Regions from separate parts of the Vibrio aphrogenes genome, predicted to be linked through region 3. Evidence: riboswitches for the same ligand, from Rfam matches in the RefSeq annotation. Region 3 holds a riboswitch; each other region holds the start of a gene.
The links. Region 3 has a riboswitch for thiamine pyrophosphate ahead of thiB (thiamine ABC transporter substrate binding subunit). Riboswitches for the same ligand answer to the same signal wherever they lie in the genome.
Positions count from the first base shown of each region.

Region 1: linked by a shared signal. The riboswitch ahead of thiD (bifunctional hydroxymethylpyrimidine kinase/phosphomethylpyrimidine kinase) and the one ahead of thiB (thiamine ABC transporter substrate binding subunit) in region 3 are both predicted to bind thiamine pyrophosphate.
Region 2: linked by a shared signal. The riboswitch ahead of thiC (phosphomethylpyrimidine synthase ThiC) and the one ahead of thiB (thiamine ABC transporter substrate binding subunit) in region 3 are both predicted to bind thiamine pyrophosphate.

Region 1 is NZ_AP018690.1:483,651-494,664, reverse strand. It holds gene VCA1004_RS13480 (glutathione S-transferase family protein) at 1-481, shown strand, start outside; gene VCA1004_RS13475 (DUF502 domain-containing protein) at 698-1,456, opposite strand; gene VCA1004_RS13470 (zinc transporter ZntB) at 1,614-2,555, shown strand; gene VCA1004_RS13465 (sterol desaturase family protein) at 2,570-3,373, opposite strand; TPP riboswitch at 3,537-3,635, shown strand; gene thiD (bifunctional hydroxymethylpyrimidine kinase/phosphomethylpyrimidine kinase) at 3,691-4,521, shown strand; gene thiM (hydroxyethylthiazole kinase) at 4,560-5,360, shown strand; gene thiE (thiamine phosphate synthase) at 5,350-6,042, shown strand; gene VCA1004_RS13445 (DMT family transporter) at 6,204-7,085, opposite strand; gene VCA1004_RS13440 (dicarboxylate/amino acid:cation symporter) at 7,271-8,575, opposite strand; gene VCA1004_RS13435 (flavodoxin family protein) at 9,395-9,895, shown strand; gene VCA1004_RS13430 (GNAT family N-acetyltransferase) at 10,045-10,503, shown strand; gene VCA1004_RS13425 (hypothetical protein) at 10,758-11,014, shown strand, end outside.
Region 2 is NZ_AP018689.1:85,981-96,994, forward strand. It holds rRNA gene VCA1004_RS00405 (23S ribosomal RNA) at 1-2,282, shown strand, start outside; rRNA gene rrf (5S ribosomal RNA) at 2,414-2,529, shown strand; tRNA gene VCA1004_RS00415 (tRNA-Asp) at 2,596-2,672, shown strand; gene crcB (fluoride efflux transporter CrcB) at 3,155-3,538, shown strand; TPP riboswitch at 3,585-3,682, shown strand; gene thiC (phosphomethylpyrimidine synthase ThiC) at 3,801-5,789, shown strand; gene thiE (thiamine phosphate synthase) at 5,776-6,993, shown strand; gene VCA1004_RS00435 (HesA/MoeB/ThiF family protein) at 7,022-7,768, shown strand; gene thiS (sulfur carrier protein ThiS) at 7,812-8,015, shown strand; gene VCA1004_RS00445 (thiazole synthase) at 8,020-8,802, shown strand; gene thiH (2-iminoacetate synthase ThiH) at 8,809-9,921, shown strand; gene VCA1004_RS00455 (aminopeptidase P family protein) at 10,019-11,014, opposite strand, start outside.
Region 3 is NZ_AP018689.1:310,262-321,275, forward strand. It holds gene tamB (autotransporter assembly complex protein TamB) at 1-1,729, shown strand, start outside; gene VCA1004_RS01540 (gamma-glutamylcyclotransferase family protein) at 1,850-2,200, shown strand; gene VCA1004_RS01545 (DUF2799 domain-containing protein) at 2,476-2,832, shown strand; gene ppa (inorganic diphosphatase) at 3,038-3,565, opposite strand; gene fbp (class 1 fructose-bisphosphatase) at 3,866-4,879, opposite strand; gene mpl (UDP-N-acetylmuramate:L-alanyl-gamma-D-glutamyl-meso-diaminopimelate ligase) at 5,203-6,564, shown strand; gene VCA1004_RS01565 (flavin prenyltransferase UbiX) at 6,700-7,326, shown strand; TPP riboswitch at 7,417-7,512, shown strand; gene thiB (thiamine ABC transporter substrate binding subunit) at 7,555-8,571, shown strand; gene thiP (thiamine/thiamine pyrophosphate ABC transporter permease ThiP) at 8,636-10,225, shown strand; gene thiQ (thiamine ABC transporter ATP-binding protein) at 10,225-10,968, shown strand.

The DNA.
Region 1 (11,014 bases), on a different replicon from region 3:
TGATAAAAGTGTCAATGGTAAAGTGCCGATGCTAGAGCTAGATGATGGAACCAACATTAGTGAAAGTATTGCAATTTGCCGTTATTTTGCTGAAGCAACCAATAATAAATCTTTGTTTGGTGAAACACCGGCCGAGGCAGGTAAAGTCGAAATGTGGCAACGCATTGTGGAATTAGATGGTTTATATGCGGGCTTCCAAGCATTTCGCAATTTATCGGGCGTATATAGTGACCGTGAACGTTGTGTGCCGGAGTGGGGACAAGAGTCTAAATTACGTGTACAAGAGTTCTTACCAAAGCTCGATAAGCAGTTAAGTCGTCATGCTTTTGTGGCCGGTGACAAACTCAGCGTTGCCGATATTACTGCTTTCTTATTGGTGGGCTTTGTTTGTGAACGTGCTTTAGAGATCAAAGCGTTACAAACGTATCCAAATATTAACGCTTGGTATGAAAAACTTGCGCAGCGTCCAGCCTTTCAATAACCCCTCGATTAAGTTACGTCTGGCAGGCTATTTTTAAACGCTATGGTTAATTTAAATACTCATGGTTAATTTAAAAGCTATGGTTAATTTAAATACTCATGGTTAATTTAAAAGCTATGGTTAATTTAAAAACTATAGTCAAATAGCTTGCCGTTAATGAGCTTAGAGTCGGTTAAGCCTGAAATATGAACGGCTCTTAATAAAACAACGGCGATATTATTTGTTTTTAGATTCCTGCTTGGAGGTAGGATTAGACGCTTGTTGTTTCCATTCGGCTAAAGCTTGTTGCATTTCTTGCTCATTTTTCAAGACCTTACCTAAAGCATCATTCGGTTGTTTCGGTAAGGTTAAGCCACATGAAATCAACGTTGCAGTCAATTGTTCAACCGATAAATGCGGCACATAAAGTAAATCTTCTTGTTTTTCAAAGCGTACATAACCATTAGAAAGGTTAATCGCTTGAGGGACAAAAACCACATGATAACCTTCTTCTGGAACTGGATAAAATTGACCATCTGGCCCCATAAACTTCTCGCCATTTTGAGTTGGAATCATCCAAGTCGGCCCCAAATCAAATACTATTTCTTTCGAATTCTCGCCGGACCAAGAGCGTGCAAAAGCCGGTTTTTTAAACGGAGACTCTTCCGAGGTTAAGGCTTCCATGATTTGCTTGGTGGAGTTATGGATAATGCCAAAGCCAGGAATCCGGTTAATGGTTTTATCTGAGAGCCAAGTATAAAAACGTTGCTGTAAGTGACCATCAAAAATGATTCCGATAATGAGCATTAGCAACAAGGCAGCAAAGAGCCCAAAGCCCCAAATACCACTTAATAATTGATGCCAGCTATCTGGTAGAAAGTACGCCGCCGTTTTATCCATAAAGGTTACGATTGCATTGACCACCCAGCCAGCAAAGACCAAAGGAATGACAAATAACATCCCGATCTTAATTTTCTTGATAAGCAGTTTCTTCATTGAAGGTCATCCTTGATGGAGTGATGATAATCATCTGTTAGTGATAACTTTTTAATATTGTAACGATAATCATCATTAATCATAACTATTTCTTGAACCGTAAGGTTTCCTCTGCCTAAATAGGACGTAGTATTAATCGAAGAATAGAGTACACACTATGTCGCATAGCTTTTTGATTGAATCTTGGGATTTTTCTACCTTTCCTGCCAAAAGAGTGGAACCCACAGAGCCACTTGGTTTGCTTCAAGAGCATCATTGGTATCATTGCCAGCGTGAAGCCAAAGAATTACGCCATTGGCTGTTGGCAAATGATTTTGAAACAGGGGTAGTGGATAGCTTGCTTGCCGATGATACCCGACCTCGATTTGAGTTATTTGAAGATCAGTCATTTTTGCTCATCATGCGAGGCGTTAATCTCAATGAAGGCGCGATGCCAGATGATATGCTTAGTGTTCGTATTTTATGGCACAAAGGCATTTTAATTTCGACACGGAAGATATCTTCAAAAGCGATTACGGAAATTCGTCAAGCACTCGATGAACAACGCGGACCGAAAACCACGGCTCGGTTATTATTGGCGATCATTGATGGGTTAAATCAAAACATTGCACACTTTTTAGATACGGTGGAAGATCAGCTGTTTGAAATTGAAGAAGGCAATGGTAACCATCATGATCTGCATGTCATTCATAAGCGATTACTCAAGTTACGTCGTTTTATGAAACCACAGCGTTATGCGCATGATGATTTTTTGGAAGTCCAGCATCCAGAAATGGAAGATGTTGAATTAAAAATGCGTAACTCATTGGATACGGTGATTCGAATTAATGAATCAATCGATTTTTATCTTGAACAAATTCAACTGATTAAGGCGGACATCGAACAAGACCAAGCGGAAAAAATGAACCGTAACACCTATCTTTTTACGGTGATTGCAGCCATTTTCTTACCGGTAAGTTTTTTAACCGGGTTACTTGGCATTAATATTGGCGGCATCCCTGGGGTCGATAATCCGATGGCCTTTATGGTCTTTTGTGTCGGGCTTGTGGTGACGTTTATTTTTGAGTTTATCTTATTGCGTTGGTTGAAGTTCTTTTAGTGACACGGTCACGATTAGCGATCTCGGAACGGCTGCGTCAGCATCTTGAGCAGCCCTTGTTCTTTCAATGAACGGAATCGATTAATCCCAATTTGCATATTTTGATGTCCTGCTTTGGGTTGCGCTATGTAACTCCCAAAAACACGATCCCATAAGGAAAGACAAAAGCCGTAATTACTATCCGTTTCGTTGCGGTAGACAGAGTGATGAACTCGATGCATATCTGGCGTCACAATGACACTTCTTAACACTTTATCGAGTTGAGGAGCGATCTTGACATTACTGTGATTAAACATGGCGCAGCCATTCAAGATTATTTCAAATAAGAGTACAGCAATCACCGGGATACCTAAGCCGAAAATGATCGTTATTTTCAAAATCATGGATAACCATATCTCAATAAAATGAAAACGTGCACCTGTGGTGACATCAATATCTTGGTCTGCATGATGAACTCGATGTAAGCGCCATAATAGCGGTACTTGGTGGAAAATACGGTGCTGCCAATAAATACACATATCCAATAATATGATGGATAAAATCACTACTGGTAGTTTCGGAAGTGTAAATTGATTCAGTAGCCCGATACTTTGTGATTGAGCGATAGAGGCTGCCATAATCGCGAGGAAAGGTAAGGAGAGTGGTAACAGAAGGCTATTGATGATCACTAAACCTAAATTATTACACCAACGATACCATTTGGGCTGACTGAGCGTTTTTCTGGGGTGAACCGCTTCCCAAGTCGCCATAAGAGCAAAAATGATGAGAAAGACACTCATTCTGAGGATATGTTGAGATTCTAAGAGTAATCCATCCATGATTGTGTTGTTTCCGTAATTATACAGCCAGCCTTGATGAGAGATAAGACGTTAACATGTTCGCAGTGAAATTGCTTTTATAATGATAGAGCTAGCATTCAATAGAATAATCATATCGAATAAGGTAACGCTTTACTTTACCCAGTTTGGCCTTTAGATTAACCAATATTAGTCGGGGAGCCATTAGGCTGAGATCACCAAGGTGAGACCCGTTGAACCTGATCCAATTAACATTGGCGTAGGGAACTAATGTACGTGTCTCCTGGAGAAAGCTTTTCGCTACACGTCTATTACTTCCATGCGCATAAGGAAGTAATATGTCTCATAATAACTCATCCTCTAAGATTCCAAATATTCTTACCATTGCGGGCTCTGATTCTGGTGGTGGAGCAGGTATTCAAGCCGATATAAAAGCAATTTCTGCGACGGGGGGATATGCTTGTTCGGCTATTACCGCTTTAACGGCGCAAAATACACAAGGCGTACAGTCAATCTTTCCAGTATCACCATCATTTGTTGCTGAGCAATTAGACGCGATTTTTAGCGACATGGATATTGCTGCGGTTAAAATCGGCATGTTGAATGATAGCCAGATTATTGAAGTAATCGCACAAAAGCTAAAGCACTATAACTTAATGAATGTTGTGTTAGATCCCGTCATGGTCGCCACTAGTGGAGACCCCCTTATTCAACCCAAAGCCATTGAAACGCTTAAGCAATGTTTAATTCCTTTAGTAGATGTTCTAACTCCTAACTTACCAGAAATTGAATTGTTATTAGGCAGTCAAAAATCGCATACTGAAGCGCAAATGTCGGAGTTAATTGAGAAGGTTCAATCTTGTCCAACATTTAACGATGTCGATGTGTTGTTAAAAGGTGGGCACTTTCAAGGATCACAAAGTACCGATTGGTTGATTCGAGCGCATCAAGTTACCTCGTTTTCTCATCCTCGAATAGTCACTCCAAATACGCATGGTACGGGGTGTTCGTTATCTTCGGCCATCGCTTGTTACTTAGGGCAAGGTGAAAATTTAAATCAAGCGGTTGAAAAGGCCAAAGCCTATCTCTCACAAGCACTACAAGCTTCCGATCAATTAAGTGTTGGCAAAGGTTCTGGCCCCGTTCATCACTTTTATGCTTTTCATTAATCATGACCTTGATTATCGATTTTACCTAGGAGTTACCCATGCATGCGATCATTTCTCAGCGATTACAACAGCTCCGCTACACACAGCCTTTGATTTTGAATGTGACCAACTATGTCGTGATGAATAATACCGCGAATGCCTTACTGGCTATTGGAGCTTCACCCATCATGGCGCATAGTCGTCAAGAAATGGCTGAAATGGTGAATATTGCTAAAGCGGTAGTGATTAACCTTGGCACATTAGACTCACTTTGGGTTGAGCGTATGCGCTTTGCCATTATTCAAGCTAATTTATGCGGTAAACCAGTCATTCTCGATCCTGTCGGATGTGGTGCTAGTCAGTTAAGAACTCAGGTGGCTCAAGAGTTTAGTCAATTAGCCGATAAGCTTATCGTGCGAGCCAATGCTTCCGAAATCATGGCTTTGGCGAATGTAAAAAGCCAAGTCAAGGGTGTCGATGCTTTAGATGCCAGTGAAAAGGCGATACTTGCGGCGCAACATCTCATTGATCATTATGGTGCGCGGCAAGTGGTCATTTCTGGCCAGTTAGATTACGTAGTTACGAACCAGGGCATCCATCAGTTTAACAATGGTCATGAATGGATGCCTAAAATTACGGGGATGGGGTGTACCCATACTGCTTTAACGGGGGCCTTTGCTGCCATAGACCTTGATTGTGCAGGTTTATGCTCCACTGCGATTTTGGGCGTTTGTGGTCAATTAGCCGCTAAACACAGTCAAGGGCCGGGTTCAATGCAGGTCAATATTTTAGATAAACTTTATGGCTTAGATGCCCAAGCAATTGAATATACTTTAGAGAGTGCTATTTATGAGCTTTAATCGCGATTTTAACTACCCATTGTATTTGGTGACGGATGAAGGGACCAGCGGCGAGGCTTTGCAGCGATTAATTCATCAAGCTTTGTTGGGCGGAGTGTCTATCGTGCAAGTTCGCCACAAAAATAATAACGTTCGTCAATTTATCGAAAGGGCACAAATTGTAAAAACCCTCATTGATGCTTTTAATGCTGATTCTTTAGTGGACGTTAAGCAAGCAACGTTGAAAAACAATAAAGTTCCTTTAATTATCAACGATCGTGTCGATGTCGCATTAGCCGTCGAGGCTGATGGCGTGCATCTTGGGCAATCCGATATGCCAGTTGAAATAGCAAGGCGATTGATGGGTAATGATAAAATAGTCGGTCTTACGGTAGAAAGTCCTGAGCAATTACAGGCAGCGCAAACATTGGATGTGGATTATGTAGGCATCAGCACCATTTTTAATACCGCAACTAAACTCGATACCCAATATCAATGGGAAATAGCAGGGCTAAGTAACGCAGTGAAGCAAAGCAATAAGCCACTAGTTGCCATTGGTGGAATTACCGATACCAATATCGCTGAGATTGCTCAGACGGGCGTCCCTAGTATTGCCTTAGTGTCTGCTATTTGTCAGTCCTGCGATCCGACTAAAGCCGCTCAAGAGCTCAAACAGCTCATGCTAAGCCATAAAAGCCTTTAGCCTTTAGCCTTTAAAAGAAGTATTGACGTTCACAAAAGACAGTTAAAACAGGGCACTCAAAAAAATCGATAGTTCAAAATCGTTCCAATCCACGAAATGATGGTCAAGTTTTGTGGGTTGAATCGCCTTTATTGTGGCTTGTTGAATTAATTTTAGCTGAGTTAAGATGAGCGGAGTCGCCTTTCTAATAGTTTTGCGCCCCCTCGATAAACGAAAAGTGACCACAAAATTAAACCACAGCCAATAATCTTTCCAGCAGGCATATCATCACCATAAAATACCACACTCAATGAACTCGCCCAGACAGGTTCTAAAATCATAATAATTGCCGCATTGCCTGATGTCGTTAATTTTTGTCCAATGGTTTGCATTACGTAGCGTAAACTTGTTGCGACTACGGTACTAAGTCCTACCCACAGCCAAGTAATATTGGATATCTCTGTTGGCCATTGTTCCAAAAGTAATGAGGCGATAGAAGCCACCACACCCACTACAAAAAGCTGGATACACGCAAGAACTAAGCTTGGCACGCTTTGCGCATACTTAGCATTAAAGTTGAAATGAAAGGCCAATAACACGGCTGAAATCAGAAACCAAATCTGGCTTGGGGATTGATGGTAGCCATTAGAGAGAGATAAAAACCCTAAACCAAGAATCGCAAAAGGTAATGAAACCCAAAACATACGAATAGGTTTTTGTTTGAAAAGCAACCAGCCTACAAAAGGTGCAAATAACATCGCAAGACTGGAAATAAAAGCGCCTTCCGCCAAGGTGTCGGTAACGGAAATGGCGGTTACCCAAGTCAATAACGCACCAGACATAATAAGGCCAACGCTCGCCGCATTTAAACATTGTTTACTAGTGAGCGTGAGCAGTTGTTTATAACAAAACGGTAAAATGAAACACGAGGCAGCAATAAAGCGTATACCAATGAAAGCAAAAGGGGGAAGACCCGCTATCGATTGCTTGGAAAATATCCAACCTAGACCCGCTAAAATCGTCGTTATAATGAGGAGAATAGTGGCTTTTAATTCTTGATTCATAGTGAAAAACATCTGAATAAAAAGGAAAGGTCAGGGTAGCACGTGAGTGACGATATTGTCGCGATCTTGTTACAGGTTTAGGCGTGTGAATGTATTTTTATGAGCGTAAAAGATGAGTGAAAAAACAAGCCCCCAATGAGCATCGCAATAGAATGTCATCAGGGGCTTATGTTATTAAGAAAGTATTATGCAGAACGTTTTAGTGCTAATTCTATTTCGCCTGCATCTGGGTTATTGAAAGTCTCAATATCCAGTTCATTTTCAGATTTCGCCACAATACAAGTGACCACGCTGTCACCAGTAATATTGACCGCGGTTCGAATCATATCAAGTAAACGGTCAACGCCCATGATCAGTGCAATACCTTCTAAAGGTAGGCCAACTTGATTTAGAACCATCGCCAGCATTATCAGACCAACACCTGGAACCCCAGCTGTACCAACAGAAGCTAATGTCGCCGTTAAAATGACGGTCATGTAATCGCCAAGAGTTAAATCAACATTGAAAGCTTGAGCAATAAACGCCGTCGCAACGCCTTGCATAATGGCGGTACCATCCATGTTGATGGTCGCGCCTAGTGGAACAGTAAACGAGGCAATTTTGTTACTGACACCCAGACGATGTGTGGCTGTTTCCATCGTAATTGGAATCGTCGCATTAGACGATGCGGTAGAAAAGGCAAACATAATCGCGTCTTTCATTTTCTTCCAAAATGCAACTGGGCTTAATCCTGATAAAGCTTTTAGCAATACGCTATAAGTAACGAATGCGTGAATCAAGAGTGCCGCAACTAAAACTAAGAAGTAAGCAGCTAAGTTCGCGATGGCTTCTAATCCTAAACCGGTAAACAGTTTTGCCATTAAGAAGAAGATACCGTAAGGAGCCACTTCCATTAAAATCGTCACTAATTTCATGATGACTTCATTGACGTCAGAAAAGAAATCCGCAATACGTTGCCCCGGTTTACCAGCAAGGCTGACCGCAATACCAAATAATACAGCGAAGACAATCACTTGTAGCGTATTACCCTGAGACATTGCTGCCATTGGGTTGCTTGGGAACATGCCAACAATAACTTGTCCTAAAGATGGGGCACTTTGTGCGCTGAAAGATGCTGCAGAAGTGAGATCAGCACCAGAACCTGGCTTTAAGAAGATCCCCATTACAAGAGCAAGGGTGATCGCTATCGCGGTTGTAGTAATATAAAAGGCCAGTGTTTTACCACCTAGGCGGCCTAGGGTAGTAATGTCTTTTAATGAGCTGGTACCACAGACAAGGGATACAAACACAAGAGGGATCACTAGCATTTTTAAGCTAGCAATAAAGATTTTGCCACCTACATCAAATAAACCATTAACTAAATAGTTATTAATGAATTCATTAGTAGATAAAAAGTTTTGAATGATAAACCCGCATAAAATACCGGCAAACATACCGATAAGGATTTTACTCGTTAGTGAGCGTTTTTTCTTGTTGTTATCGTTCTTCATGAACTTATCTCCATATAAAATACTTTGTACAACCTTCAAAGTGATCAGGAGAGTAGCAGATTTAAATAAAAACGCGGCTTACTTGTAACAAACTATGATTTATTGGTGTGATGGTTGTCACATAAATGCTAACAGTTTGTCATGTTGTAAGTAATATGTTAGCCAGCTTGTATTGGTTGTGTGGCGGGTTGGTTAAAACTATTCTCCTTTATATTGCAAAGTAAATAGTATTTTTTCCTGTTTGAGGGGAGGGTTGGTAATAATTCTTCGAGAATAAATTAGGTTGGAAATGTCACTGACAATTAACAATAAAAGAAAGCCTACTTCAAATGAAGTAGGCTTTCTTTATATGGTGCGTCCGAGTGAACTCGAATCACCGACCCCTACCATGTCAAGACATATATTATTAAAGTTATAACATAAATAAATACTTGCTAACCCTTAGGATTTTATATAAATCAAATATTTACATATATCTAATGATGTCTTTTTAGATGTTAGTCGCAAATAATGAATGGAATTATTAAACAAGTTTGATCAGACATTGTTTGATAAAGTCATTTGGAAAAAATTGGCTCGTTTTTCTAGAGAAGATAACAGAAACTTGTTATATATCAGCAAGGTGTAAGCTAGGGGTGTTAAAATAACATCCCAAAGCAGCCCGAACTTTCGAGCCGGCTTGTTTTTCTGGAGGTTGGTCAATATTATTTTAATGATTATTTAAAATAAAACAGTCGGTTACAGGTTTTTGGGGTGGTAAACCTGACCAGAAAAACAAGCCGGCAGGTTATTAACAATGTTATGTAACATGGAGGTTTAGTGAATATTGCAGTCATATTAGGTACTTCTAAATCTGACGGAAATACCCGAAAATTAGCAGACTCTTTCGTTGAGCAGTCTGGTGCAAAGTTGTTTGATCTAACTAATTTCGACGTTAGTTTTTATGACTATTCGCATGAAAATAAAAACGATGATTTCCTTCCCATAATCCATGAACTACTTAGCTTTGATCATCTGGTGTTCGCTTCTCCTGTGTACTGGTACTCAATGTCAGCTCAGCTAAAAGTCTTTTTTGACCGATTATCTGACCTTTTAACGATTGAAAAGGAATTGGGACGTAAGCTAAAGGGTAAGTCTATTTCAGTTCTATCTACGGGTTACAACTTGGAACTGCCTGATTGTTTCGTACAGCCATTTGAGTTGACAGCTAAGTACATGCAACTTGAGTTCAAAGGCTGCGAATATCTTGCTATACAAACAGAGTCTGATTTAGGTAAAGTTACTGTTAGCGCAGCACAAGCCATTGAAAATGTTACATAACAAAGCGTTCAAGAGGGACAGTCAACGCGTGGCGAATTTGGCTCAAATCTTGGTATTTGTGTTTACGGTGGTAAATTGAAGTTTGGTGGTAGCGCGTTGCTGCCCCTTAACGCGGCGTTATGCCTTTTCCTCAAAAATCGACAAGGAGCGTGATTTTGAAAATAGAAAAAGTAAATAAATCGTATCTTGAAGTTGTAGCTCAACTATTTGATTCATATCGTCAGTTTTACGGGCAAGAGCCTAATTTAGCTGGTTCGAGAGCCTTTATTGAAGACAGACTAAATTGTTCGGACTCTGTCATCTTTCTTGCACTCGGTCATCAAGATAAACCGTTAGGCTTTGTTCAGCTTTATCCATCTTACTCCTCGGTTGCAATGAAGCGTATGTGGTATTTAAATGACTTATTTATCGCTGAGTCGGCAAGGCAGCAGGGGGTTGGTAAAGCGTTGCTACAGCATGTAAAAACTTATGCTTTAGAAACCGATGCCCTTACAGTTAAACTGGCTACAGCAGTTGATAATGAAAATGCCAAAAAATTATATATTTCTGAGGGTTACTCAAAGGTTGCTGCATTTGAGCATTTCACTCAGAAAGTAGTACAGGCATAACAAACGCTTCAAAACGGATTCGCCTCTTAGTTGTTGTGGTTTCAATAAGTTAAGTGAATAAGGTGCAAGCGGATGCTTGGTGATCGGGGCTCACCGTTTAAGTGGGCGTTATGTTTATGGGGCAATCATACGATTTTACCCATACATCTCTCTAAATCTGTTTCATATTGAGTTAAGTCTATGTTTTCTATGTTTTCTATGTATATGATGTGCCATGCTATAAAAATATGTCATAAGTTTAATATGGAGTGATTATGATCAAACTTAGAACAGTTCTTACAGTTTTTTCCTTAAGTGTCGTTTTGGCAGGCTGTAACGGGCAAAAGAGTGCGTCTACAGGTGTTGCGTGTATGGGGCCTGACAATGACAGTTTAGTTGAGGGATTAGGAAAGCAGTGCAAAGCTGGTGACTCGATTGCAACAAAGCATCCAGCACATTTCTGTGACTTTGATTTTGCTATTGCATACAACGATTATAATACTGCTTTTTGCATTTACTCAGGTAAACAAGC
Region 2 (11,014 bases), 220 kb from region 3:
GGAGCCGTAGGGAAACCGAGTCTTAACTGGGCGTCGAGTTGCTAGGTATAGACCCGAAACCAGGTGATCTAGCCATGGGCAGGTTGAAGATTGAGTAACATCAATTGGAGGACCGAACCGACTAATGTTGAAAAATTAGCGGATGACTTGTGGCTAGGGGTGAAAGGCCAATCAAACCTGGAGATAGCTGGTTCTCCCCGAAAGCTATTTAGGTAGCGCCTCGGACGAATACTACTGGGGGTAGAGCACTGTTAAGGCTAGGGGGTCATCCCGACTTACCAACCCTTTGCAAACTCCGAATACCAGTAAGTACTATCCGGGAGACACACGGCGGGTGCTAACGTCCGTCGTGGAGAGGGAAACAACCCAGACCGCCAGCTAAGGTCCCAAAGTATAGCTAAGTGGGAAACGATGTGGGAAGGCTCAGACAGCCAGGATGTTGGCTTAGAAGCAGCCATCATTTAAAGAAAGCGTAATAGCTCACTGGTCGAGTCGGCCTGCGCGGAAGATGTAACGGGGCTAAGCTATACACCGAAGCTGCGGCAGTACAGTTTACTGTGCTGGGTAGGGGAGCGTTCTGTAAGCCGTTGAAGGTGAACTGAGAAGTTTGCTGGAGGTATCAGAAGTGCGAATGCTGACATGAGTAACGATAAAGGGAGTGAAAAACTCCCTCGCCGGAAGACCAAGGGTTCCTGTCCAACGTTAATCGGGGCAGGGTAAGTCGACCCCTAAGGCGAGGCTGAAAAGCGTAGTCGATGGGAAACGGGTTAATATTCCCGTACTTCTTACAAATGCGATGGGGGGACGGAGAAGGCTAGGTGGGCCTGGCGATGGTTGTCCAGGTTCAAGTGCGTAGGCTGATTTCTTAGGTAAATCCGGGAAATCTTAAGGCCGAGACACGACGTCGAGCTACTACGGTAGTGAAGTCATTGATGCCATGCTTCCAGGAAAAGCCTCTAAGCTTCAGTTTGTAAGAAATCGTACCCCAAACCGACACAGGTGGTCGGGTAGAGAATACCAAGGCGCTTGAGAGAACTCGGGTGAAGGAACTAGGCAAAATGGTACCGTAACTTCGGGAGAAGGTACGCTCCTAGCGGTGATGAGACTTGCTCTCTAAGCTGCCGGGAGTCGCAGATACCAGGTGGCTGCAACTGTTTATTAAAAACACAGCACTGTGCAAAATCGTAAGATGACGTATACGGTGTGACGCCTGCCCGGTGCCGGAAGGTTAATTGATGGGGTTATCTTCGGAGAAGCTCTTGATCGAAGCCCCGGTAAACGGCGGCCGTAACTATAACGGTCCTAAGGTAGCGAAATTCCTTGTCGGGTAAGTTCCGACCTGCACGAATGGCGTAATGATGGCCACGCTGTCTCCACCCGAGACTCAGTGAAATTGAAATCGCTGTGAAGATGCAGTGTACCCGCGGCTAGACGGAAAGACCCCGTGAACCTTTACTACAGCTTGGCACTGAACATTGACCCTACATGTGTAGGATAGGTGGGAGACTTTGAAGCATTCACGCCAGTGGATGTGGAGTCAACCTTGAAATACCACCCTTGTAGTGTTGATGTTCTAACTTAGCCCCATTATCTGGGGTGAGGACAGTGCCTGGTGGGTAGTTTGACTGGGGCGGTCTCCTCCCAAAGAGTAACGGAGGAGCACGAAGGTGGGCTAAACACGGTTGGACATCGTGTGGTTAGTGCAATGGCATAAGCCCGCTTGACTGCGAGAATGACAATTCGAGCAGGTGCGAAAGCAGGTCATAGTGATCCGGTGGTTCTGAATGGAAGGGCCATCGCTCAACGGATAAAAGGTACTCCGGGGATAACAGGCTGATACCGCCCAAGAGTTCATATCGACGGCGGTGTTTGGCACCTCGATGTCGGCTCATCACATCCTGGGGCTGAAGTCGGTCCCAAGGGTATGGCTGTTCGCCATTTAAAGTGGTACGCGAGCTGGGTTTAGAACGTCGTGAGACAGTTCGGTCCCTATCTGCCGTGGGCGTTGGAAGATTGAAGGGGGCTGCTCCTAGTACGAGAGGACCGGAGTGGACGAACCTCTGGTGTTCGGGTTGTCATGCCAATGGCATTGCCCGGTAGCTAAGTTCGGAATCGATAAGTGCTGAAAGCATCTAAGCACGAAGCGAGCCCTGAGATGAGTCTTCCCTGGCACTTTAAGTGTCCTAAAGGGTTGTTCGAGACTAGAACGTTGATAGGTTGGGTGTGTAAGCGCTGCGAGGCGTTGAGCTAACCAATACTAATTGCCCGTGAGGCTTAACCATACAACACCTAAAGGGTTTTGATGGACTTAATAGATATAAGACATGCTTGAATGAGTGTGAGAACGAGTTAGAGATAACAAAGCAGCTTTCCGAATTAAGTTAAACGCTTGAGCGTTTAACAAAAGAATTTGCTTGGCGACCATAGCGCTTTGGACCCACCTGATTCCATGCCGAACTCAGAAGTGAAACGAAGTAGCGCCGATGGTAGTGTGGGGTCTCCCCATGTGAGAGTAGGACATCGCCAGGCTTTAATTTTTTATTTTAGTTTTCAAAAAACTAAAATAAACAAATATTTATACTGAATAGACACTGTGGAGTGGTAGTTCAGTTGGTTAGAATACCGGCCTGTCACGCCGGGGGTCGCGGGTTCGAGTCCCGTCCACTCCGCCACTTACATATCTTGAATAAAGAGTAAGAAGCCCGATTCGTAAGAGTCGGGCTTTTTTACGTCTGTAGAAAATGAAATATCCAATATGAATATAGATAATCTCAATGGTACTAATTCCAATTGTAGTAATTATCTGATCATTCTTGCTTGTTAAAAGGCTCGATAACCTGGGTTTAACTTTTCGTTTTTAAAAAAGTTAATTGTAAACCAACGAGTTATCAAAAATTTCAGCCTTGCTATTAAGCCTTTTTCTTATGTCATTTCTGACCTTCTAATTCCTGTGATGAGCATAAATTAAGAAAAGTCTCGTCAATTTTATCTATTCTTATATTAAATATAGAGTCAGTCTTTTATCTGTGTACATCAGTTTATCCTCCATTATGAGCTGTGAGAGAGATTAAAACTTAGATTGTAGTGACAAAGATCATCATGATAGATAAAGTACGATATATTTGATTACATTTTAATTTAAGGCGAGTGGATTGTGGGTCAATTAGTGATTTTAGGCTATATAGCATTAGGCGGGGCATTTGGTGCATGTTCTAGGTATTTAGTGTCTGAACTGTGTGTCTATTTATTAGGTAAAGGATTTCCTTACGGCACATTAGCAGTAAACGTTGTGGGTTCAGCCATTATGGGGTTACTGATGGCAGCTTTGCAAAATGAAATGATATCGGCAAGCCCATGGAGGTTTATCATTGGGTTAGGCTTTTTAGGCGCACTGACAACCTTTTCAACATTCTCTATGGATAACGTGCTACTGATGCAGCAAGGTGCATTTTTTAAAATGGGTCTAAACGTATTCTTGAACGTATTCTTGAGTATTTCTGCCGCTTGGGTTGGTTTTCATCTTCTGATTAAAAATTAATCTTAGCTTACCTTATTGTCATACGTTAATTAATTGTTATAATCATATTCACTTGTCGGAGTGCCATAAGGCTGAGACCGCATTGCGGGATCCGTTGAACCTGATCAGGCTAATACCTGCGAAGGGAACGAGAGAAGAGTAATCTTTACATCAATTACCCCTCTATATATGTAGCTGTATTTCACAGTGACATTCTTGTGCATCAAATCCGTCAAGCATTTCCCTATATAGGGTCTAACTCATACAGTTAAAGGAAAATGCTATGTCGTCAAGTCGTAAACAAGCCAGAATGGCTGCTAAAAACTTTATTGATTCATTATCGGTTCAACCTTATCCCAACTCACAGAAAGTCTATATTGAAGGCAGTCGCCCTGATTTACGAGTACCTATGCGTCAGATTAGCCTTGCGGATAGTTTGATTGGTGGTTCAAAAGATAAACCGGTATTTGAGCCAAATGAGCCAATTCAAGTTTATGATACCTCTGGTGTTTACACCGATCCTAATTATGAAATTAACCTCTACGAAGGACTGCCTAAGCTCAGAGAACGCTGGATAGAGGAGCGTCACGATACTGAATATTTAAAAGCTGTATCGTCATCATTTACTCAACAACGTTTAAATGATGAAACGCTTGATGATCTACGTTACGGCAATTTACCTCACGTTCGTAAAGCCAAAACTGGACAATGTGTCACCCAGTTACATTATGCTCGTAAAGGTATCATTACCCCTGAAATGGAATTTATTGCTATTCGTGAGAATATGGGGCGTCAAAAATTTGCTGATGAGCAACTGAATCAGCAGCACCTAGGACAAAACTTCGGTGCGCATTTACCTAAAGAAATTACGCCTGAATTTGTGCGCCGAGAAGTGGCCGAAGGACGGGCGATCATTCCTGCCAATATTAATCATCCTGAATCGGAACCAATGATCATTGGGCGTAACTTTTTAATCAAAGTGAATGCCAATATTGGTAACTCATCGGTGTCATCTTCTATTGAAGAAGAAGTCGAAAAGTTAGTGTGGTCAACTCGATGGGGGGGCGACACGGTTATGGATTTATCAACAGGGCGAAATATTCATGAAACCCGTGAATGGATCTTGCGTAATAGCCCTGTTCCGATTGGCACCGTTCCTATGTATCAAGCTTTAGAGAAAGTGAATGGCATTGCTGAGAATCTAACTTGGGAAGTGATGCGAGATACATTAATTGAACAAGCTGAACAAGGGGTGGATTACTTTACCATTCATGCCGGTTTGTTGTTGCGCTATGTGCCTTTAACCGCTAAACGTGTAACTGGTATTGTTTCTCGTGGGGGGTCTATTATTGCCAAATGGTGCCTGGCTCACCATCAAGAAAGCTTTTTATATACTCATTTTCGTGAGATTTGTGAAATCTGTGCTCAATACGATGTAGCACTTTCACTTGGAGATGGTCTGCGCCCGGGCTCTATTGCTGATGCCAATGACGAAGCTCAGTTTGCTGAGTTACGCACCTTAGGTGAACTGACTAAAGTGGCTTGGGAGTACGATGTACAAGTTATGATTGAAGGCCCAGGGCATGTGCCAATGCATATGATCAAAGAGAATATGGATGAGCAATTGAAACATTGCCATGAAGCGCCTTTTTATACTCTTGGCCCTTTAACCACCGATATTGCACCGGGATACGATCATATTACCTCTGGTATTGGTGCGGCGATGATAGGTTGGTTTGGTTGTGCGATGTTGTGCTACGTCACCCCCAAAGAGCATTTAGGTTTGCCGAATAAAGAGGATGTTAAAACCGGCCTGATTACTTATAAATTAGCAGCGCATGCTGGGGATTTAGCTAAAGGCCATCCAGGGGCGCAAATTCGCGATAATGCTTTGTCGAAAGCTCGATTTGAATTCCGTTGGCATGATCAATTTAACCTTTCTCTCGATCCTGAAACAGCTTTAGCTTTTCACGATGAAACCTTGCCACAAGAATCTGGCAAGGTGGCTCACTTTTGCTCGATGTGTGGCCCCAAGTTTTGCTCAATGAAAATTTCTCAAGAAGTGCGTGAGTATGCTAAAGACACGGAACAAGTTGCTGCTGATCAGGCCATTGAAATAAAAATGTTGGATGATCCCTTAGAAGGGATGAAACAAAAATCGGCTGAATTTTTAGCATCCGGTTCTGAGTTATATCATCCTGCGGTTACCGGCATTGATGAAGAGACATCTCATTCAGGTGAGCAACAGGAGGCTGTGCATGAATCGAATTGAGTTGTGTGTCGAGGCTCATGATTTGTTGGCAACGCAATTACAAGCTTGTTTTCTCGCAGCACAAGAAGTGGGGTTAGCACCTCTTTCTCTAACAATTGCACACAATATTGATAGCAATCTTTTTGCCTGTCAGGTGGTAACGGAAGATAACCGTTATTATATTCAACCTCAGTTTACCGGTGATACTTCCATCACAGGAGAGTTTGATATCGCCATTCGTTATGGGGTAAAGCCAGCAAACTGTGAAGGTGACGATTCTAAGGTTGCTCATCTTTATATTGGGGTGGCGGGCAGTGATAAATACCTCGATATTTGTCGCTTTGCTGATGGGAGAACAGTAAAAGTGGCACAAAAGCAAGGTATCGATAAAGCGAATTATCTACGTCATTATTGCTGGTTTCTTACTGCTATCGCACAAGGTTTCCCAGTCGAAGATGCGTTAGTGATTGCCAGATTGGCTTTAAAACACATCGATGTTTCACGTGAAACATGGCCGAGTGACCCATTATCTTTTCAGGAGCTCTCAACGCTAGAACCGCAAATGAATGGTCTTTTTCCTAACATTCAGCGTGAAGAAATGAAGTTATATCCAGTTGTGAGTTCCCTTGCTTGGCTAGAAACCTTATTACAGCGAGGCATTAAAACTCTGCAATTACGGATCAAAGAGGGCTCTGAAAAGGATATTGAGCTGGCAATCACAAAGGCCATCTTGCTTGGACGACAGTTCAAGGCGCAATTGTTCATTAATGATTATTGGCAATTAGCGATTAAGCATGGTGCTTATGGTGTCCATTTGGGGCAAGAAGATCTCATTGATGCTGATTTGCAAGCCATCAATCAGGCTGGCTTACGTTTAGGGATATCCACCCATGGTTATTATGAATTGCTAAGAGCTACGCAATATAAGCCTTCATATATTGCACTGGGACACATCTTTGCTACTACCACTAAACAGATGCCATCTAAGCCTCAAGGAGTGACTAAGTTAGGGTTATATCAACAATGCGTTGGTTCCCGTTATCCGACTGTCGCTATTGGGGGTATCGATCTCGATAATGCACAACAAGTATGGCAAACCGGTGTCAGTAGTTTGGCGGTGGTTCGTGCTATTACCTTGGCAGATGATATACAATTGGCGATAGATTCTTTCTATCAAGTTATGACGCCGGAGCGAGTGGAACCACAACTCGTACTGAGCGAATAACTTTCAGCTTAGGTAATAAGGACACACAATGAACGACCAACAATTTCAACGCTATCAAAGACAAATCATGGTGCTAGAAGTATCAGAAAAGGGGCAGCAAGCCTTGATGGCAAGTAAAGTTTTGTTGGTCGGTTGTGGCGGTTTAGGTTCGGCTGCTTCTCTGTATTTGGCGGCAGCTGGAGTTGGTAGTTTGGTGGTTGCTGATGGTGATGCGGTGGAGACCTCCAATTTGCAGCGCCAAGTAGTGTACCGTGACAGTGATTTAGGAAAAAACAAAGCGCAAGCAATGGCAGAGCAACTGAAGCAATTAAATCCAAATTGCAAAGTGCGCAGTGTGAGTACTTTCTTACAAGATGCGCAATTGAATTTAGAAGTGATGCTGGCCGATGTTGTACTCGATTGCAGCGATAATTTTCCGACTCGTCAAGCGGTTAATCAAGCTTGTCAACAAAGTAAAACCACATTGATTTCTGGCTCAGCCATTGGTTGGGTAGGTCAATTGATGAGTTTTGACTTTAAAAAACAACCTTCTCCTTGTTACCACTGTGCTGTGCCATATCAAGATAATAGTGCTGGTTTAAAATGTTCTGAATCCGGAGTGATAGGTCCTGTGGTGGGAACGCTAGGTAACTTACAAGCGCTTGAAGCCATTAAATATCTCACTGGTAATGAAAAATTTAAGCCAGCAGTGTTTAATTTATTTGATGGACAAAATTTGGCTTGGCAACGATTTAATATTGCCAAAGCGCCAAATTGTCCAGTGTGTGGAAGCTAAATGACAAAGCTTCAACACAGGGAAGAATCTAAGGAGATGCACCATGCAAGTCACGGTGAATCAACAAGTCACAAGTATTACCAATGATCAGATTATTTTAGAGCAATTTTTATTAAGCTTAGCAATTGAAGAGCAGAAAATTGCGGTTGCCATCAATCAAGACATTATTCCTAAATCGGCTTGGCCTAGCACGACCTTAAAGCAAGGTGATGATGTGGCCATATTCACTATGATTGCAGGGGGATAATGGAATGAATCATTTAAGCTCCGATCCATTGGTCATTGGTGATAAAACATTTCAATCCCGTTTGTTTACCGGAACAGGGAAATTTGCCAATTCAAAGTTAATGTTGGAGTCGTTACAGGCGTCCGGTTCACAGCTTACGACCTTGGCATTAAAGCGCATCGATTTACAGCATCAAAACGATGATATTCTTCGTCCCTTACAACAGTCTAATATTCAGTTATTGCCCAATACCTCTGGAGCGAAAACGGCGAAAGAGGCCATATTTGCCGCTCAATTAGCTCGCGAGTTGTTAGAAACCAATTGGGTGAAATTGGAAATTCATCCTGACCCTAGATATTTGATGCCCGATCCTATTGAAACCTTAACAGCGGCAGAAAAACTGGTAGAGCTGGGGTTTATCGTCTTACCTTATTGTCATGCCGATCCTGTTTTATGTAAACGCTTAGAGGAAGTGGGTTGCGCAGCGGTGATGCCATTGGGAGCTCCGATTGGTTCAAATAAAGGTTTAGCCTCACAAGATTTTTTAAAAATCATCATCGAACAAGCTAATGTCCCTGTGGTGGTGGATGCGGGGATTGGCGCGCCTTCTCACGCGGCTTATGCTATGGAATTAGGCGCTGATGCCGTATTAGTGAATACCGCTATGGCTTCCTCACCTCATCCTATGCAGATGGCGGCCGCCTTTAAACAAGCGGTACAAGCAGGGCGTCTTGCTCATCTAGCAGGTCTTGGCGTTCGTCACTCACAGGCAAGTGCTACCAGTCCATTAACGTCATTTTTGGAGTGATGAGTGATGACTTTTAGCCAAATATTTAACACATTAAATTGGGATGATGTCGCCTTATCCATTCATAGCAAAACTGCTCAGGATGTGGAGTTGGCCTTATCTAAAGAACGCTTAGATTTGGATGACTTTGCGGCGTTGATTTCGAGTGCAGCGGAACCTTATATCGAATCGATGGCGCAAAAATCCTATGCGCTTACCCGTCAAAGATTTGGTCATAATATTGGACTGTATATTCCGTTATACCTCTCTAATTTGTGTGCTAACGCTTGTACTTATTGTGGCTTCTCGATGGAAAACAAAATAAAGCGACGGACGTTAAACCGCATGGAGATTGAGGACGAAGTTCAAGCCATTAAAGCTATGAAGTTTGATAGCATTTTATTGGTGACCGGCGAACATGAAACTAAAGTGGGCATGAATTATTTTCGCGCCATGTTACCAACTATTAAGTCGCAATTTTCTTATTTAGCAATGGAAGTGCAGCCGCTTGATCAGGCCGAGTATGCTGAGCTCAAAACTTTGGGATTGGATGCGGTGATGGTGTATCAAGAAACCTATCATCCTCGTACTTATGCCAAGCATCATCTGAGAGGCAATAAGCAGGATTTTTATTACCGTTTAGAAACACCGGATCGTGTTGCAGCAGCGGGTATCGACAAAATTGGTATTGGAGCTTTGATAGGGCTTGAAGATTGGCGTACCGATTGCTTCTTTACTGCCACCCATTTGAAGTACTTAGAAAAACAGTATTGGCAAACTCGTTATTCAATTTCATTCCCTCGACTTCGACCTTGCGCTGGTGCGATGCAACCTAAGTCAGTAATGACCGACAAACAACTGGTCCAGTTAATTTGTGCGTTTCGGTTATTAAGTCCTGAAGTGGAATTGTCATTATCGACTCGTGAACAAGCGAGCTTTAGAGATAATGTTCTACCATTAGGAATCACTCATATTTCGGCTGCGTCAAAAACTCAACCAGGTGGATACGCCAATGGGGAAGTGGAATTAGAACAGTTCGAAATCAGTGACGAGCGAACTGCTGAACAGGTTGTTCAGGGCTTGAAGCAAAAAGGTTATGAAGCTGTTTGGACGGATTGGCACCCAGCGTATTCAGGATGAAGACAATGCTCTCATATGTTTAACTGAGTGTTTCACGTGAAACAAAGCCCGTATGGTTTCCACTATACGGGCTTTTTTATTGCACAAAAAAGCAATTTTAAATGGCTTGAGTGGCTTGTTGTAGCCAGTGTTTAACCTTGCCTTCTACTAAAGGACTGACCTCATTCCAGACTTTCTGGTGGTAATCATTAAGCCAAGCTTTCTCTGCTGTTGTTAATAATGAAGCGTCTATCGCACGCACATCAATGGGGCAGCGAGTCAGCGATTCAAAACCAAGAACCGAAAAGTCTCCTTGGGTGGCTTGTTCTGTCACCAACTCTAAGTTTTCAATACGAATACCAAATTCGTTAGCACGGTAATAACCAGGTTCGTTAGATAAAACCATACCCGCTTGTAAAGCAACGCCGTTATAAGCAGGAGAAATACGTTGAGGGCCTTCATGGACACTTAAGAAATGGCCAACACCATGCCCAGTGCCATGATCGTAATTATAGCCTTGCGCCCATAAATATTGGCGAGCTAATACATCTAACTGACTGCCTGTGGTGCCAGTAGGAAAACGTGCGGTGGCTAAGGCGATGTGTCCTTTTAGAACCAAAGTAAATTGTTGTTTCATGAAAGCGCTGGGTTCACCAATGGCAACCGTACGAGTAATGTCGGTTGTACCATCTGGATATTGACCACCAGAATCAACTAAATACAAACTGTTCATTTCTAATGTGCCAAATTCCGCTTGGTCTGCATGATTGTAATGGCACATGGCGGCATTGCTACCTGCTGCGGAGATAGTATCAAAACTTAAATCAGCTAAGCTGGTATCTTGACGGCGACAGTCATGTAATTTTTCGGCTAATTCATCTTCATTATGCAAACGGCCAGCGGCAACTTCTTCATCTATCCAACAAAGGAATTTGGCCATTGCCGCACCATCACGAACATGACAATTGATCATCCCTTGCGCTTCGACCGAATTTTTTACCGCTTTCGGTAGGAGACAAGGATCGCTATCAGCAACAATGATCGCGCCAGCAGCCGTTAATTGTTGGCTAAACCAAGCATTACTTGAATTCAGATCCACTAAGACCTTTTTGCC
Region 3 (11,014 bases):
AATCAATCACCCGGTTCAGATTCATTATGGCGTAGCGTCACAACAAGCTGATATCCAAGCGCATTGCTGGCAAAACTTACCGGCAAAAATCTGTTTGGATAAGGATTTATCGGCCGGTGATTCAGGCGAAGCCAGTGTATCGATTCAACAATTTCCTTTTATGGGCTTGAAAGCATTTTTACCGCCAGAAACAAGGTTAGAAGGGCAATTAAATGCTGATGCTTGGTTCAAATGGGCTAATAATATGCCGCCTCAGCTTACCCTCAATGTGGATATTCCGGCGGGGAAGGTGACACAAAAGCTTGATACTCCGTTGGCTATTCCATGGGACAAGATCAGCTTATCAGCGGTGTTACAGCACAATAAGCTGGATATGAATTGGTTACTTGCCTTAACCGCTAATGGGCAAATAGAAGGTCAAGCCAGCATTGCCAATGTGTCGGCGCAAACTATGTCGATTGATGGTAGCAATAGCATTAAAGGGATCCATTTGGGGTTCTTACGTCCGATACTTGGGCAGCAAAACGATTTAAATGCGCAAATTAATTCACAATTGTCGTTCAAGGGACCGATTTTACACCCACAAGTGCAAGGCAATTTTGATATTGATGGCATTCAAGCGGAAGGACAAATGTTTCCAGTGGATGTGCATCAAGGCGATGTCAAAACCCAATTTAATGGTTACTCAGCGCGCTTAACCAGTTTATTGAATACGGCCGATGGTGATTTGCATTTGCAAGGAGAGGCTAATTGGGCGCAAATCTCGCAATGGAATGCCAATTTACGGGTGTTTGGCGATGAATTAAAAGCCGAAGTCCCACCAATGGTAATGCTCAAGGTCAAGCCGGATTTAACCATTTCTCTCACTCCTCAAGTGGCGAAAATTACCGGTAATATTGATATTCCTTGGGGGCGGATTTTAGTTGAAGATTTGCCAGAAAGTGCCATCAGTGTCTCGAAAGATGAAGTGTTATTAGATCACGACTTAGAACCTGTCGAACAAGACACCGGTTTGCCGATGGCGATAGAAAGTGATGTGATGATCCATATTGGTGATGATGTCAGTTTGTCGGCTTTTGGCTTGAAAGGTAACTTAGAAGGTAGCTTAAAAGTCTCTCAAAAAGATCGAGGTCCGTTCATTCTTGGCGAAATTCGCATTGAAAAAGGGTATTACCAATCGTTTGGTCAGGATTTGATTATTCAAGAAGGGAAAATCTTAATGAATGGCCCTGCGGATCAGCCTTATTTGGCGATTAAAGCGGTTCGTAACCCTGATAATACCGAAGATGATGTTATCGCAGGGATTCAAGTGACGGGACCTGCGGATGCGCCAGAAGTGACGATTTTCTCTGAGCCTGCGATGTCGCAAACCAATGCATTATCTTACTTATTGCGTGGTCGCGGTGTGGAAGATGGTTCAACCGGTAGCGCCATGACTACGGCTTTAATTGGTTTGAGCTTAGCCAAAAGTGGTCGCTTAGTCGGACAGCTAGGAGAAGCTTTTGGTGTTCAAGACTTACAATTAGGGACTTCTGGCTCTGGCGATGATTCTCAAGTGACTGTCAGTGGCTATATTGCGCCGGGCTTACAGGTTAAATATGGCGTGGGTATTTTTAATGCGTTAGGTGAATTTACCGTACGTTATGAGCTGCTAAAGGATTTTTATGTGGAAGCGGTCACTGGCGTCGATAGCGCGGTGGATTTCCTCTATCAATTTAGCTTCCACTAATACGATGTCTGTTGCCTTCTCGTTTCTTGATTCACTAAGCTTAGGCTTAATAACGAAGAGATAGGGATAACGAAAAAAGAAATAAAAGAAGGAACAAAGAAATAAAAGAAGGAACAAGGAATGTCCGCTCAAGTTTTTGTGTATGGCACGTTGCGCCAGGGTCAATCTAACGCTTTTTTATTGGCGCAGAGTCAATTTCTAGGGCGTTATATCACCGAAAAACATTTTCATTTATTTGACCTTGGTGAGTATCCGGCTGCGATAAAAGGGGATGAGCTGTTGGTAGGAGAAGTCTATCGTGTAGACGACGCGACCTTGGCTCGTTTAGACCTGCTGGAAGATTATCCCCACGAATACGATCGCCAATTAATCGATACGCCTTATGGGCCCGCTTGGATTTATTTATATCAAGATCCCCGTTCGCTCAAACGACGTATTTTTACGGGAGATTGGTGTCAAACGCAAAATTGATAAGTGCGTACAAAACGCAGAAACACATAGCTTGTTGTTGTCGCAATGTGGTTGTGAATCTTGTCTAATAGAAAAGAAGAGGCACCGCTTGAATTAACGATGCTATGCTTAAATAGGCTAATGCTTAAAGGTCATGACTAACGGGTGATTGGTTCAACGTATTGCTCCTATTTTTAACTCATGCTTTTAAGCGAGACTTTTTAGTCATGAGGTTAAAACGAGGGGGCATAATCTTCGTCACTTTCATCACTTTGATGTGCAATGGAGAGACTCTGATGAGAATAAATATCGTGCTTTTAACGTTATTATTGAGTGTTGGTTGCGTTTCTCAACAAGGCTTACCGGATACCGCTAATACTCAAGATTGGCAGGCTTATGGGGAACAAATGGCTGCGAAAGGCTTTGTTGAACATAGTCAGGAGCAATTGGCTAAGCAATCAACGCTGCTCACCGATAGCGCTTATCAAGCTTATCAGCAAGGTTATGAGAAAGGGTTGAAACAGTTTTGTAGTCAAAATGCCTCATGGTTAGGGGCTACCGGCCAACCTTATCGAGGGACATGTGACAATCTCGATCCTTTCTTTCGTGAGGATTATATGTCGGGGTTAGAGTCGCAATCTGCAGGAAAATAATTACCCGCAGCGAAAGCTAGTTATTCTACAATTAACTTCTCTTATAAATGAAAAGTTAAACGTCGCTATCAAGCCTTTTAACAAGCAACAATCAGCCGATAATGGAGCCGATAATGAGGTCGATTGGTCTTTCATGTAACCGAAAGTCGCACCATTAAAAAAAGAGCCGATGAATGGCTCTTTTTTAATGGATAAATAATAAGAATTACTTTTGGGCGCGTTCGTAAGATTCTAGAATTTCTTTACGTGCTGCCGCAACATCTTCCCAACCGTCTACTTTTACCCATTTACCCGGTTCAAGATCTTTATAGCGCTCGAAGAAGTGCGTGATTTGCGATTTTAGCAACTCTGGTACATCGTTGATGTCTTGGATGTGGTCGTACTCTTTCGATAATTTGCTGTGAGGAACCGCGATCACTTTTGCGTCTTCACCTGACTCATCAGTCATTTTTAGCACGCCAACAGGACGACAACGAATTACTGAACCTGGCATTAGAGGGAATGGCGTTGGTACTAATACGTCAACCGGATCACCATCTAAAGACAAGGTGTGATTCACGTAACCATAGTTACAAGGGTAGAACATTGGCGCTGACATAAAACGGTCGACAAATACTGCGCCGCTGTCTTTGTCGACTTCGTATTTGATGGGATCCGCATTGGCTGGGATTTCGATTACAACATATAGGTCATCTGGCAATGATTTACCAGCAGGAACATTATTCAAGCTCATGAGGCTTCCTTTCTCTGGGTTGAAATGAAAAGGGTTGAAATGAAAATTAACCGCTTGATTATACCCAAGTCACTTAAAGATGCGAGTTCCAATGAGAATAAAAACTGTTTTGGATAATGAGGATGACAAGGAGATTGACTCACTAAAGAGTATAAATAAATAGCGCTAGAGTGCGTGCGGTTGAGTGAACATATTTGGCGTAGAGCGCTCACCAGCACGGCAAACACAAGGGTAACCCGCTTCAATCGTTACCCTTGTGAGATGGTGCTTTAATGCAGATAGGTTTGAATGAACTCGTGATTATTCTTCGGGATATTGCTCTAAGAAGCTTTCTACTTGATCAACCATTAGCGGAGAGCCGACCACAAAAGGCACACGTTGATGCAGCTCGGTGGGTTTTATATCAAGAATGCGATCTTTTCCATCGGTAGCCTTTCCGCCTGCTTGTTCCATTAAAAATGCTATAGGATTGCATTCATACAATAAACGCAGTTTACCATTGGGGTGGCTTTCTGTGCTTGGGTATAAATACACTCCACCTTTTAATAAGTTACGGTGAAAATCGGCAACTAAAGAGCCAATGTAACGTGAGGTGTAAGGGCGATTATCTTCAGGAACATTTTCTTGGCAAAATTTGATGTATTTTTTGATGCCTAATGGAAAACGAATATAGTTACCTTCGTTTATGGAATAGATGGTGCCCGTTTTAGGAATGGTCATACGTTCATGGGATAAACAGAACACACCTAATGAAGGATCATAAGTAAAGCCATGCACTCCATTGCCTGTGGTGTAAACCAACATGGTTGAAGAGCCATAAATAATATAACCAGCAGCCACTTGCTTATGACCGGGTTGTAAAAAATCTTCTTGTGTCGGGGCGCTGCCAATCGGTGAGACGCGGCGATAAATCGAGAAGATGGTGCCGACAGACACATTGACGTCAATATTTGATGAACCATCAAGTGGGTCCATTAAGACAACGTATTTGGCATTCTTATTGAGATCTTTATTAAAGGCGACCGCTTCATCTTCCTCTTCACTAGCAACGCCACAGACTTGGTCGCGTGCTTCGAGCGCCGCTTTAAATTTTTCATTGGCGTATAAGTCGAGTTTTTGCTGTTCTTCGCCTTGAACATTCTCCGCTCCGACAGAACCGGTAATATCCACTAGGCCAGCTTTATTGATTTCACGGTTAACTATTTTTGCGGCCAGTTTGATGGAACCGAGTAATGAAGAAAGCTCCCCACTGGCATGGGGGAAGTGGTGCTGATTTTCTACAACAAATTCACCAAGTGTGCGCATGGTCGACATGATTATTCCTTTTAGAGTGTCGTTAGGCTTAACAAGACTAATACCTTCAAAATTAAGGTTTATGCGATTGTAAATTGGCAAACTTTTTAATGGTAATGAAGTAACTTGTAAAATGTCACAAATGTGACCTCTAAAGGTTAAAGAAAGGCACTGATGACTTGACTCAGCAAAAGGATTCCGTTCATAAGGTGCAGATTGTGGTCATGTGACAAAAGTTCAGCATTTATGTGTATTCTCAGCGTACTTTTTGGCGACTTTACGGTACTATTTGCTTTCATTTTTCCAATCATCGACGCCTCTCAAATGAGGTAGGAACCGCGGTTATGCATATTCATATTCTTGGTATTTGTGGCACATTCATGGGCGGTGCTGCAGTTTTAGCTCGTCAACTTGGGCATAAAGTCACAGGCTGTGATGCCAATGTTTACCCACCAATGAGCACGTTACTTGAATCACAAGGCATTGAAATAATTGAAGGATTTGACCCTTCGCAATTAGATCCAGCACCGGATTTGGTAGTGATTGGTAATGCCATGAGCCGAGGCAACCCTTGTGTTGAATATGCTTTAAATCACAATTTGAAATACACCTCAGGGCCGCAATGGTTACAAGAGTTTCTCTTACATGATCGTTGGGTTTTAGCTGTCTCCGGCACCCATGGTAAAACCACCACTGCCAGTATGCTGGCATGGATTTTAGAAGATTGTGGTTATGCTCCGGGATTCTTAGTCGGTGGGGTTTTAGGTAACTTTGGGATCTCGGCTCGTTTAGGCGAAAGCATGTTCTTTGTGGTTGAAGCTGATGAATATGACAGTGCTTTTTTTGATAAGCGTTCTAAGTTTGTGCATTACCATCCGCGTACATTAGTGATGAATAACTTGGAGTTTGATCATGCGGATATTTTTGACGATCTTGAAGCGATCAAGCGGCAATTTCATCATTTGGTCCGTACTGTGCCAGGCAATGGGCGTATCTTAGTTCCCACGAATGATGAGGACTTAAAAGATGTGATTCAGCGAGGCTGTTGGAGTGAGCTTGAATACATTGGTGATGATGGGCATTGGAAAGCGGAGAAAATTCAAAAAGACGGTAGCCACTTTAAAGTTTATTTAGATGGCCAATTGCAGGCTGAAGTCCAATGGGATTTAGTGGGTGAGCACAATGTTAATAATGCTTTAATGGCGATTGCTGCTGCCCGTCATGTCGGTGTGACGCCAGATCTTGCGTGTGAAGCTTTAGGGAAATTTATTAATACCAAGCGCCGTTTAGAGCTAAAAGGTGAAGTTGGTGGCATCAAAGTGTATGACGATTTCGCTCATCACCCTACGGCGATTAATCTCACTTTAGAAGGTTTGCGTAATAAAGTTGGTGATAGCAAGATCATTGCCGTTTTTGAGCCTCGCTCGAGCACCATGAAAATGGGAGTTCATAAACAGACTTTAGCAGCGGCTTTTCAACATGCTGATGAAGTGTGCTTATACCAACCTAATAATATTAAGTGGAAGGTACAAGAGGTAGCTGATCAATGCCCGCAACCAAGTTATGTAGATGACAATATGGAGCATTTCGTCGCCCATATTGTGGCGCGTGCGCAATCTGGCGATCAAATTCTGGTGATGAGTAATGGTGGGTTTGAAGGCATTCACGCTAAATTGTTACAAGCATTAGAACAGAAAAGTAGCTAATCACCTTTTGATAATCTATGGATCTTAACTCTTAATGAAGAGTGCGAGAGCAAAAAGAACATAGTAGGCAAAAAGAATAAAGTAGGTAAAAAGATCATGATGATCTTTTTGCCTACTAAAGCGATAGGAAAAAGCATGACGCCAACAACCGATAAACGAATCACTTTAGCTTTTACCGGCGCTTCTGGCGCGCCTTATGGGTTACGTCTCTTAGAATGTTTACTGGCTGCGGATTACACTGTGTATCTGTTGATTTCTTCTGCTGCTCGAGTGGTCATGGCGACGGAACATGATTTGAAATTACCGTCAGGACCAGAAGCAGCGCAACAAGCCTTGGTGAAGCACCTAAATTGTGCCACGGAAAAGCTGGTGGTGTGTGGTAAAGAAGATTGGTTTTCTCCAGTAGCTTCCGGTTCGGCAGCCCCTAAAAAAATGGTAGTGTGTCCTTGTTCTGCTGGGAGTGTTGCCTCGATTGCCCATGGTATGTCAGACAACCTGATTGAGCGCGCCGCCGATGTGGTGCTAAAAGAGCGGGGACAACTACTGTTAGTGGTGCGTGAAACCCCTTTCTCGACCTTGCATTTGGAAAATATGCACAAATTATCACAAATGGGGGTTACGATTATGCCTGCGGCCCCAGGCTTTTATCATCAGCCAAAGACCATTGATGACTTAATCGATTTTATGGTGGCGCGTATACTTGATCATCTTGGTATTGAACAAGGATTAGTGCCTCGGTGGGGCTATGATCAACGTAACTAACACTTTTGTTTATAACGACTAGATTGATTGTATACAAAACACTACAATCTAGACACGAATGACCTCTTGTGACTGGAGAGGTTGTAACGAGATGACTCATCGGGGTGCTAACTTAGACGTTGGCTGAGAAAATACCCGTGACCTGAACCAGATAATGCTGGCGTAGGAAATGAGGTAGGGATTCCTTCCTTTTCCTTGGCCGGGTATTAATAACGCTCACTAAAAAGGATGCCTCTAGTGAACTTCACCTCAAAATCTTTGACCTTATTCGCACTTTCCTGTTCAACTCTTGCAGCGATGCCAGCAATGGCGGAGCAATCACCTGTCTTAACTGTGTATACCTACGATTCCTTTACTTCTGATTGGGGACCTGGGCCAAAAATAAAAACCGCTTTTGAAAGCCAATGTGGTTGTGAGCTGAATTTTGTTGCCTTAGATGATGGGGGCTCGGTATTGAGCCGCATTCGCATGGAAGGAAAAAATACTCAAGCGGATATCGTGCTGGGCTTGAATAACAATATCATGGCACAAGCGCAAGCCACAGGGTTACTGGCAAAGCATCAAGTTGATACTTCGAAAGTGGTTATTCCTGGTGGTTGGAATAGTCCATATTTTGTGCCGTTTGATTATGGTTATTTTGCTTTTGTGTATGACAAAACCAAAATGAAAAACCCACCAAAGAGTTTGAAAGAGCTTGTTGAGCGTGATGATTTTACGATTATTTATCAAGATCCTCGCACTTCCATTACCGGCCAAGGTTTATTGCTTTGGATGAAAGATGTGTATGGCAATGACGCCGCCAAAGCCTGGCAACAGCTGGCGAAAAAAACCGTCACTGTCAGTAAAGGTTGGTCAGATTCTTACCCGATGTTTTTGAAAGGCGAGAGTGACATGGTGTTGTCTTATAACACTTCACCGGCCTATCACATCATTGCGGAAAATAATCCTAATTACGCCGCGGCCACGTTTTCTGAAGGGCAATACGCACAAATTGAGTTGGCCGCCAAGCTCAAAAGCTCAAAGCATCAAAAGCTGGCGGATGAGTTTATGCAGTTTATTCTCAGTGATGATTTTCAGTCGGTAATGGCCACAGGTAATTGGATGTACCCAGTGACGGATGTGCCGCTACCTAAAGGCTATGAGCAATTAACGATGCCGAAAGCCATGTTGTCATTGGACCCTGACGTGGTTGCTAAGCAGCTAAAAAGTTGGACGCGTGAATGGCAAATGGCGCTGACCCAATAATGCATCAGGATCGGATTTGTAGCCTGCCAATCTCAGGCTACTGGCTACTTGCTAGGGTTGTTGCATGGTAAAGGTTGCCGTCCCTAAGTTTGGTATTGTTATTGCGCTAACGATTGGCTTGTTTGTGCTATCAACTGTGGCGGCCTTAATTCAACATGCCCCCACCTTGAATGTCGGCTGGATTGTCTCCGATCCGTATTTGCGTCACATAACGTTTTTTAGTTTTTATCAAGCCGCCTTTTCTATGCTGTTAAGCGTTGGGCTGGCCATTCCGGTGGCTCATGCTTTATCTCGGCGTCATTTTTTTGGAAAATCCTTACTGCTTAAGCTTTTTGCTTCAACTCTGGTGTTACCGGTTTTGGTGGGGGTTTTTGGCTTAGTGGCTATTTTGGGCAATAGTGGGTTAATTGCTCAATTATTTCAATCGCTTGGTAGTCGATTGCCATTTTCTATTTATGGTCTTAATGGCATTTTGATTGCCCATGTCTTTTTTAATCTACCGTATGCGAGCCGTTTGTTATTGCATGCTTTAGATTCGATTCCAAATGAGCAACATAAACTGTGTGCCCATCTTGGAATGCAAGGTTGGGATAAGTTTCGCCAAGTTGAATGGCCACGAATGAAGCAACAGTTGCCGCATATTGCTGGTTTAGTCTTTATGCTGTGTTTTACCAGCTTTTCAACCGTGATGGTGTTGGGAGGCGGGCCTAAATCAACGACTATTGAACTGGCGATTTACCAAGCGATTAAATTTGATTTTGACTTACAAACTGGAGCGATTTTAGCCTTATGGCAAATGCTGCTATGCGGTAGTTTAAGTTTATTGTTGTTGAAGTTAACGCGAACCTTACCCGCTTCGAACTCGGCCCATCACCAAGGATATCGCTATTTTATTGATAGCCGAGCAGCCAAAGTTTGGGATGGATTTTGGATTATTGCCGCGATGTTTTTGGTATTGCCACCCTTGATGATGGTGGTGATCCAAGGGCTGAATCCTCACTCTTTTGTTGTGTTGCAACAAGGTAAGTTCTGGCAAGCTTTCAGTGCATCACTGCAAATTGCGATGCTGGCAAGTACTTTGGCCTTGGTGTTCGGGGTTGCTATTTTATTGACCAGTCGAGCTTGGATATTAAAAGGTCAGCAACACCGAGCCAGTCAGATTGAATTAATGGGCACCATTATTTTAGTCACCCCCGGGATTGTGATCAGTACCGGGCTATTTTTGTTGTTACGTGAACAAGTGGATGTATTTAGTTTGGCATTTTGGGTGGTGATTGCGATTAATAGCCTAATGGGGCTGCCGTATATTATTAAAACCTTGAATCAGCCTATGTTACAAACCGCACAGCAATATCACTACCTGTGTCAAAGCCTTGGTATGTCAGGCTGGAGTCGTTTTCGTTTAGTAGAGTGGCGGGCATTAAATAAGCCAATCGCTCATGCTTTTGCTATTTGCTTTATGTTTTCGATGGGGGATTTAAGTGCGATTGCTTTATTTGGGAGCCAGTCTTTGACGACCTTGCCTTTGTATTTGTTTCAACTCTTAGGCAGCTATCAAATGGACGCCGCCGCGATGGTGGCATTGTGTCTGCTGATTTTTAGTGTGTTGTGTTTTACGTTAATTGAACGAGTTTTTAAACGTGGTAGCCAATAATGAAACAACCCCTTAAGCCGCACTCTGTCGCGATTGCCTTACGACAAGTGCGCTATGAATACCAAAACGAAAGCTTTGAATTTGAACTGCAATTACCCACGGGCGCTATCATGGCCTTAATGGGGGCAAGTGGGTCTGGTAAATCGACACTACTCAGTTTGCTGGCAGGGTTTATAGAACCTCATTCAGGCTGCATCTTAATTAATGGGTATAACGTGGTGGGAACCGCCCCTCATTTACGTCCGATTGCGATGCTATTTCAAGAACATAATTTATTTACCCATCTTACGGTTCGACAAAATATTGGCTTAGGGCTGCACCCGGGATTAAAACTGACATCACAGCAGCAACAACAAATACAAGAAGCGGCGCAGCAGGTTGGTATCGAGGATTTACTGGATAGGCTTCCTGAGCAATTGTCTGGTGGGCAAAAACAACGGGTTGCACTAGCGCGTTGTTTTGTTCAATCACACGCTATCTGGTTATTGGATGAGCCTTTTTCGGCCTTAGATCCTATTTTACGAGAAGAGATGCTGCAATTGGTGGCGAAGTTAGCCAAGCAGCGTCAAATCACAGTGTTGATGGTTACTCATCATGTGAGTGACGCTAAGATGATCGCCACTCATTTTGCTTTTATGCAACAAGGGCAAGTTAGTGAAGTGGGAGAGATTGAACGTTTAAGTCTTAGTCACCATAACCAAGGATTCACCGCCTTTCTTACTGCCGGAGGGCTGGAAGCTTAAACAATGATTCTTTCTCGTTTGTCTGAGATCGGTTGCCTGTAAATAC